DNA from 2 places in the Ornithinibacillus bavariensis genome. Region 1 is predicted to be linked to the other one. Evidence: predicted binding sites of a transcription regulator. Region 1 holds the regulator's gene; the other holds the start of a gene.

What was found. The regulator NrdR, encoded in region 1, represses ribonucleotide reductase genes. The targets are predictions, from matches to a motif close to AACACNATATATNGTGTT.
Region 2: a site for NrdR is predicted at 1,521-1,538, ahead of HNR27_RS10260 (vitamin B12-dependent ribonucleotide reductase). Genes of this name have one in related genera too.

Annotation. Positions count from the first base shown of each region.
Region 1 is NZ_JBNPWZ010000003.1:276,050-280,495, reverse strand. It holds gene HNR27_RS08350 (glyceraldehyde-3-phosphate dehydrogenase) at 123-1,154, shown strand; gene HNR27_RS08345 (cytosolic protein) at 1,539-1,928, shown strand; gene nrdR (transcriptional regulator NrdR) at 1,953-2,414, shown strand; gene HNR27_RS08335 (replication initiation and membrane attachment family protein) at 2,443-3,798, shown strand; gene dnaI (primosomal protein DnaI) at 3,804-4,446, shown strand, end outside.
Region 2 is NZ_JBNPWZ010000005.1:35,523-39,968, forward strand. It holds gene HNR27_RS10245 (hypothetical protein) at 1-175, shown strand, start outside; gene HNR27_RS10250 (GNAT family N-acetyltransferase) at 318-767, shown strand; gene HNR27_RS10255 (rhodanese-like domain-containing protein) at 855-1,226, opposite strand; gene HNR27_RS10260 (vitamin B12-dependent ribonucleotide reductase) at 1,618-4,176, shown strand.

The DNA of each region.
Region 1 (4,446 bases):
TCTTGCTTTCATTCGAAATATTTCATCTGATTTTAACTATTTAATGATTACTTTTAAAGTTAATTATGTTATACTTTATCTAAAATATTGATAATTAGTATAACATATTGGGAGGAGTATCGATGAATAAAACACGTATTGCCATCAGTGGCTTTGGGAGAATAGGAAGAATGGTTTTTAGGCAAGCGGTGACAGATCCAACGTTAGACGTTGTAGCTGTTAATGCGAGCTATCCTCCAGAAACTTTAGCACATCTTATTAAGTATGATAGTGTACACGGCATTTTTAATGGAAAAGTGAAAGCGCTTAAAAATGGACTTGAAATTAATGGTAAACAAATTGAACTTGTTAATTCTAGAGAGCCGGATAAACTACCCTGGAGTAACTTAGATATTGATGTGGTGATTGATGCTACAGGTAAATTTAAATCAAAAACTGATGCAGGATTACATCTAGTTGCAGGAGCTAAAAAAGTTGTCATTACAGCACCTGGTAAACAAGTAGATAAAACTATTGTAATGGGAGTAAATCATCATTCGTATGATGAGGATCAAGACGATGTCATATCGAATGCATCATGTACTACAAATTGTTTAGCACCAGTTGTAAAAGTTTTAGATGACAATTTTAACATTGTGAATGGTTTAATGACTACAGTTCACGCTTTTACGAATGACCAAAAGAATCTAGATAATCCACATAAAGATTTACGAAGGGCAAGGGGATGTACGCAATCCATTATTCCAACCTCTACAGGTGCAGCCAAAGCATTAGGGGAAGTGCTCCCACATTTAAATGGTAAAATGCATGGTATGGCTTTACGTGTACCAACTCCAAACGTCTCTTTGGTCGATCTGGTAGTTGATGTAGAAGAACCAGTTACAGCTGAAATAGTCAATCAAGTGTTCCGGACAGCTGCTAAAAGTGAATTAAAGGGGATCATGGAGTTTAGTGATGAACCTTTGGTTTCGATAGATTTTACAACCTCACCATATTCAGCTATTATTGACGGATTGTCCACAATGGTAATGGGGGAAAATAAAATTAAAGTGCTAGCATGGTATGATAATGAGTGGGGTTATTCTGCTAGAGTTGTAGACCTTGTGAAATATGTTGGTAGTTTTTTAGTGAATAAGAAAGTTTCTGTTTCATGATTATAGATTACTGCTGGAAAAAAGAGTTAGGTGGCTACTTTGTGCCTAACTCTTTTTTTATTGTACTTTGTTAAGGGAAGAAATGGTAAATAATTTTTAAAATCGGACATATACGCTTGACCTAAGGTACGAAGGTCTCACAAATTAGTACATGCTAACAGTCCCTGAGTACTTGTTTATCATTATTGAGAGCATGCTCTTAGCCTATAACCATATTTTCATTAATCAACCCTATGCTTTCACTAGACATATCCATCCAGTAAGCTTCGATTGAAGCTTCCGTGTTCCCCTCTAGCAAAAATTATACTAGGGTAATCCTTAAAAACATGTTAAAATAAAAAGAGTAACTGTAAAGCGGACGTAAAGATATGGGAGTTGAATTGAATGTCTTTAGGAAATACATTATCGAAGTATTTTAATAATCGTGCGGAGACGTCTGAAAAACATTGGGATAAGGATCTCCAAACACATTATTATAAAACTACTAAAGATAAGGGCCTAGCAAAATTAGAAGAAATAATAAGTGGCTCTAGTGAATACAAAATCAACTCTGTTTCTACTGATCACGGAGAAATTAGCTTCCATGTTGTAAAAGGAAAAAAGGCGTTTGTTATCGGAACGGTTATTATGGTTCGCCCATACCAAACCGCAATTGATTTCACTGTTACAACGGAGTCAGCATTACCTTTTGATTTTGGTTATAGTTCGAAGCTAATAAAAAAGTTATACGAGAGAATAAATAAAGACCTTCCTTTATTGGATAAACAAAACTAAGCATGAAAAAATGAGGTTTATGTGATGAGATGCTCTAATTGTCATTATAAAAATACGAAAGTGTTAGATTCTAGACCAATTGAAGATGGCCGTTCCATTCGTAGAAGAAGAGAATGTGAGAAATGTGGCTACCGATTTACTACGTTTGAACGGATTGAGGAAGTTCCATTAATCGTTGTAAAAAAAGATGGGACAAGACAAGAGTTTAGCAGGGAAAAGCTTGTCCGCGGTTTAATAAAAGCCTGTGAGAAAAGACCTGTTTCTATTGACCAAATGGAAGAAATTGCATTTGATGTCGAGAAAGAGCTACGGAATATTGGTGCTTCTGAAATTGATAGTAAAGATGTAGGAGAAATGGTAATGGAACGACTTTCCAAGGTCGATGATGTGGCTTATGTTCGTTTTGCTTCCGTATATCGCCAATTCAAGGACATCAATGTGTTCTTAGATGAACTAAAAGATTTAATCACAGATAAGAAGAATTAAGCAGATACTTTAAAAAGGAAGGGTTAAGATGAACTATATTGGAAAAATCTTGCCAGTAGATGGCTATATGGTCGACTTACATGGTAATCTACCAGTAGATTATTCAAAATCGTTAACCCATCTATATTTACCTTTAATTGGTATAAAAGCAGTGATGCTTTATCAAACCTTACTTCATGAAATGGAGTTTAAAGAAATAGCACCTATTCAGACACACCATACAATCATGAATTACTTAAACATATCATTAGTTGATATATATGAGGCAAGACTAAGGTTGGAAGGAATAGGACTACTAAAGACCTTTGAAAATAAAACACCAGAGCAAACAGTCTATTATTATGTTTTACAAAGTCCTTTTTCTCCAAATGACTTCTTTAAAGATGCTATGCTATCACAATTATTATTCCATCATGTGGGACAAGATAAATATTCTATGCTTAAGTCGCATTATGTTGGTCATTTCGAACAGCCAAGTGGTCAAAATGTAACAGCATCATTCCATGAAGTTTTTGATACGATAATTCCAGATGCAAATGCCTACCATAAAGTTGAGAGAATTCCCGAGAATCAAGGTCCACATATAGATTCCATTGATTTTTCCTGGATGGAGCATATGCTGAAGTCTCGAATGATACCTTATAGACGGGTGTTAACTACTGAAAACAAGCGAATTATTACTCAAATGATGCACTTATATGGATTAGCTGAATATGAAGTCGAAAAATGTGTTCTTTGGGCATTAACAGATGAAAATTATCTTGATATTGATGAATTTAAAGAAGCCTGTCATGACACCTTTAAGAATGCACGTAAAGAGGCGAGTGTACAATTGGTTACACGAGAGACAGAACCAGCTCCAACGAAAAGGCAGCAGCCAATCACTAAAGAAGAGCAGTTCATTCTTGAATTAGAGAGGATTTCTCCAAAGCAATTGCTAGAGGATCTATCTAGTGGTAACCATGCTTCTGAACAAGATTTAAAGGTAATACGAGAAATTATGACAACCCAAGGTCTACCTTCACCAGTAATGAATGTATTAATACATTACGTATTATTACAAACTAATATGAAGCTTTCGAAGGCATATCTAGAGACGATTGCAAGTCACTGGTCACGAGCAAATTTAAAAACAGCTAAAGAAGCGATGGAATTTGCCAAAAGAGAAAAAGAGCGATACCGCCAATCAATAGAGAAAAAACAAAATCAACGAACATACCGAAAACAGTCTTCTAAAGAAGTTGTTCCAGATTGGTTTAAGGAAAGAAAACAAAAGACTACCACTATACAAACCGATACGATCAGTGAAGTAGAACTACAAGAAATGGAAAGTATCTTGAACAAATATTCTAGTGGCGGAAAAAATAGTCATTTGCAAGGATGATTGAAATGAAACCAGTACAATCTACATTAAAAAAATGGATGGAAAAAAATGAGAATTTCCAGGAAAATTATGTAAAAATACGAAATGAGGTCTTACAAGACCCGGAAATTAAGGAATTTTTGTCTCTGCATCCTGACCTACCAAAGCAAGAAATAGAAAAAAGCTTGATTAAATTCTATGAATACAAGACACAATCCAAACAATGTGATCATTGTGCGTCTTTTGGTGCTTGTAAGAATATGTTGCAAGGATATTCTCCAATACTTCGTGTGGAGAATAATGAAATTCATCTTTCTTATGAAAAGTGTCATAGTCGAATTATGTTTGAGAAAGAGCAGCAGCAACATAAGCTTATAGAAAGTTTGTATATGCCTAGGGAGATATTAGAGGCTACGATGGATGGTATTGATCGTGATCCAAATAGAGGCAAGGCTATTATAGAAATGGGACATTTCTTAAGCGAATTAAAAAATGGTATACCATCAAAAGGAATTTATTTTTACGGTCCCTTCGGAGTAGGAAAAACATATTTTCTAGGGGCAATCGCAAACGAATTAAAAAAATATAATATTTCTTCTATGCTAATTTATATGCCGGAATTTGTCCGTGAAATTAAGTCATCCATCAAAGATGATTCTATTAATGAAA
Region 2 (4,446 bases), on a different contig from region 1:
GAAATCAGTTAGTAGAGAAAGCGGGAGAAGAATGGAATTATTATTTTTAGTACTGATTTTCGCTGGTTTATTTGCAACTTACGACGCGATAAGGAGGGTTAATAAAAATCTTATTGACCAGACGGAAGAAATTAAGAAAATAAGGGAGGAGTTAATAAAAAATAATAAGAAGTAGACTAATTATAGTTATTCCGTATTAATGAAAATAATTATGGATACAATCCATACCAAAAATGATATGCTTAACTGCCAGATACATATAAAATGTTCCGGAGTAAGAGATTATAAGTTAAACAACTAGAGGAGCTACTCACATGTTGAACTATCGAAAAGCAAACGTAGATGATATTAGTCAATTGATAGAACTAAGAAAGAAACAATTACTAGATGAGGGAATTGATCCTAATATTGACATAGATACAGAACTATATAGTTTCTTTGAAGAGAAGCTAAATGAGGATACTTTAATTCAGATTCTGGTTGAGGATGGACGGGAGATTATCGCTTGTGGTGCAATCGTCTTTTATGATTTCCCACCTACATATACAAACAAGACCGGGAAAAAAGGATATATTACCAATATGTTCACAAAAGAGGACTATCGTGGACAGGGGATAGCAACAAGTATACTAAATAAGTTAGTTGACGAAGCGAAAGAATTTGGTGTTTCCAAGCTGTGGCTTGGAGCATCGAAATTAGGGAGACCAGTCTATAAAAAGTTTGGTTTTAAGGAATCCGATGAGTGGTTAGAATTAGATGTAGAATGAATAATGAAAACGAATAAAACAGAGGAACACGTCCTATCTGGAGTGTTCCTCTGTTTTTTTAATTTAAGAAGTGAAATAGCTAGTTTATTATCCTTGTTTGACCTTACCAGTCCACTTTTTAAATCCACCTTTTAACTGGTTTAAATCCTTGTATCCTTTTTTGTGTAGAATTTGTGCAGCACGTTGGGAACGTGCACCACTAGCACAATATAAATATACTGGCTTATCAGGACGGATTTCTACTAAGCGTTGCTTTAATTGTGTAACAGGAATATTTCTAGCACCAAGAATATGGCCGTTCTTAAATTCCTGCGGTTCTCTTACATCAATTAATTGTGCTTTTCGGTAGCCTTCACGGAATTGGTCTTCTGTTAAGGTTTTAAGATAGTTGCGTTGTCTAAAATAACGAAATACTGAGATGATGATTACAACAATGAGTGCCAATAAAATATATTTCATTAAACTATTCCTCCGACTTTCCATTTATACTATTTCATTATAGGCTGAAACTATCTATTTTTCAAAGTTTTTCTCTGGACAGAAATAGCCAACCAATGTCGAATTTTGAATTATTTCGTTTGCTATCATAATGAATAATCTAGTGCAATAATAAAAAATATCCGTTTTTGTAGATTTTTATGAGCTTATCACTATAAATCTTTTATTTTCTTTGTTTTTTATTCATTATTGCAAGTTGACAAAAATAATCTAATGTGCATATTTTTCCATATGTTGTGGTTTTAAAAAAACGGGTACACAATATGTTGTAATCCAATCCTTAAATATGGTATGGTATTTTTATTAAAATCTAATTTAATAGATTAAGAAATTTGTAAAAGGGAGCGATAAAATGTCTACGGTTGTCGAATCGAAAACAAACATTAATGTGGATATGCTTAATGAAGACATCAAACTTTTTCCACAAGTACATCCAATTACAGAAGACATGAAACTACTACATAAGGGTGTATCACGCCTAGTTATGTTAGACCGTTATTCATTTAAAGATACGGAGAAAAAGACATTAAAAGAAGGGGATTTTGTTGTTCTAACTGTCAAAGCGGATCCGAAATTCCCAGCAAGAGGTCTTGGCTTTATTAAATCAATTGATCGGGTGAATAACGAGGCCTTTGTACAAGTTGAACCTGACTACGTATCTGTCCTAGAGGGCGAGGAAGCGGAGACTGGCGTTGTAAAACGTGGGTTAGATGTCATTGACAAGCCACTAGAGGTTTTCTACGAGCAAATCGCTAAAAGAAATGCAACTGGCTTAGCGGGTGTAGAACAGACAGAGGATTTACGTAAGGAATGGACTGAAAAGTATTATCAAGAATTATCTAATTTGAATTTTATCCCTGCAGGAAGAGTTTTATATGGAGCAGGATCAGATACAGAAGTAACCTATTTTAATTGCTACGTAATGCCATATGTAAAAGACTCTCGTGAAGGGATTTCTGAACACCGTAAACAGGTTATGGAAATTATGAGTAGAGGTGGAGGAGTTGGAACAAATGGTTCAACACTACGCCCACGAAATGCTTTAGCAAGAGGAGTAAATGGAAAATCATCTGGATCAGTTTCTTGGTTGGATGATATTGCGAAGCTGACACATCTTGTAGAGCAAGGTGGTTCAAGACGTGGAGCTCAAATGATAATGTTAGTGGATTCTCACCCCGATATCATAGAGTTTATTATTTCTAAAATGCAAAATCCGAGAATTCTGCGTTATCTAATTGAAAATACTGAAGATGAACAAATTAAGAAACTAGCGCAAGAAAAACTGAAATTTACTCCTTTAACTGAAACAGAATCAGATCTTTATCAAGGAGTGTTGAATTATAAGAGCATTCCTGGACAAGGTGGATTTACTAGCTCTGTAATCCGAGAAGCAGAAGAGAAATTAAGAACCGGCGGAACGTATGCTGTTCATAACCCGGAGTTCTTAACAGGTGCTAATATTTCAGTATGTATCACAAAGGAGTTTATGGATGCCGTAGAAAATGATACGTGGTATGAGCTTAAATTCCCAGATGTAGAAAATTATACTGAAGAGGAAATGAAAGCTTATAACGAGAACTGGCATCAAGTTGGTGACGTACGTCAGTGGGAAGCGATGGGTTACGGTGTACGTGTATACCGCCGAATAAAAGCAAAAGAGTTATGGAATCTTATAAATATTTGTGCAACATACTCTGCAGAACCAGGAATTTTCTTTATTGACAACGCGAACGACATGACGAACGCAAAGGCCTATGGCCAGCAAGTAGTAGCGACAAATCCTTGTGGCGAGCAGCCACTTGCACCATTTTCTGTCTGTAATTTAGCAGCAGTTAACTTAGGTGCTATGGCAAATAAAGATTCGAAGACAGTAAATTTCGAGAAGCTAAGACAAACAGTAAAAACGGGCGTAAGAATGCAGGATAATGTCATTGATGCGACACCGTATTTCCTAGAAGAGAATAAAAAACAAGCACTTGGCGAACGTCGTGTAGGACTTGGGGTTATGGGATTACATGACTTACTAATATACTGTGAAACAGAGTATGGCTCAAAAGAAGGAAATGAACTAGTAGATAAGATATTCGAAACCATTGCTACGACAGCTTATCGGGAATCAATCGAGCTAGCGAAGGAAAAAGGAAGCTTCCCGTTCTTGGTGGGAGATACTGAGGAAGAAACAATGAAGCTTCGTGAAGCATTTATTAATACTGGATATATGGAAAAAATGCCAGAAGACATTAGAGAAGATATTCTAAAATATGGAATTCGAAATTCCCATCTTCTAACCGTTGCACCAACTGGATCCACTGGTACAATGGTTGGAGTTTCAACTGGACTTGAACCTTACTTCTCCTTCTCTTACTTCAGAAGCGGAAGATTAGGTAAATTTATTGAAGTAAAAGCAGATATTGTACAAGAATATCTGGATCAACATCCAGAAGCAGATTCACAAAACCTACCAAATTGGTTTGTAACTGCAATGGAATTATCACCAGAAGCACATGCAGATACACAATGTGTTATCCAACGCTGGGTAGACAGTTCTATTTCCAAAACTGTAAATGCTCCAAAGGGATACACTGTGGATCAGGTTGAGAGTGTATACAGAAGATTGTATCGCGGCGGTGCTAAAGGTGGTACTGTCTATGTAGACGGTAGCCGTGACACTCAGGTTCTAACTCTAAAGGCAGAAGAAAACAACTTCGAGCAAACAGAGCTATTTGAAGAACCTGATACGCCTAAAAAGGTAGTATTAATGGATACAATCCAAGAACTAAAATCAACAGATGTAACGATTGGCTCTGAAGTAGGTGACACTTGCCCTGTTTGTCGTGAAGGTAAAGTAGAAGACATTGGTGGCTGTAACACTTGCACAAGCTGTGGAGCACAATTGAAATGTGGACTATAAGATATTAACAAGAAGGCTATTGAATTTTAATAAGTTCAATAGCCATTTTTAATGCAACCTTCAAAGTACACGTATTGACGATAAACACGGTCCAGTCTTAAGTTATAAAGGTGTTTAGAATTGCGATAAACCTCATTACGGATTGAATTAAGAGCTGAAGTAAGTGTAGTATTCTATAAATATCATTTTGAATAGAGTATAAAATGATGTTAAGAGCTACTATTGAATTCATTTTAAAAAGAAATTAGAACAGAAATGAATTAAAGCAAG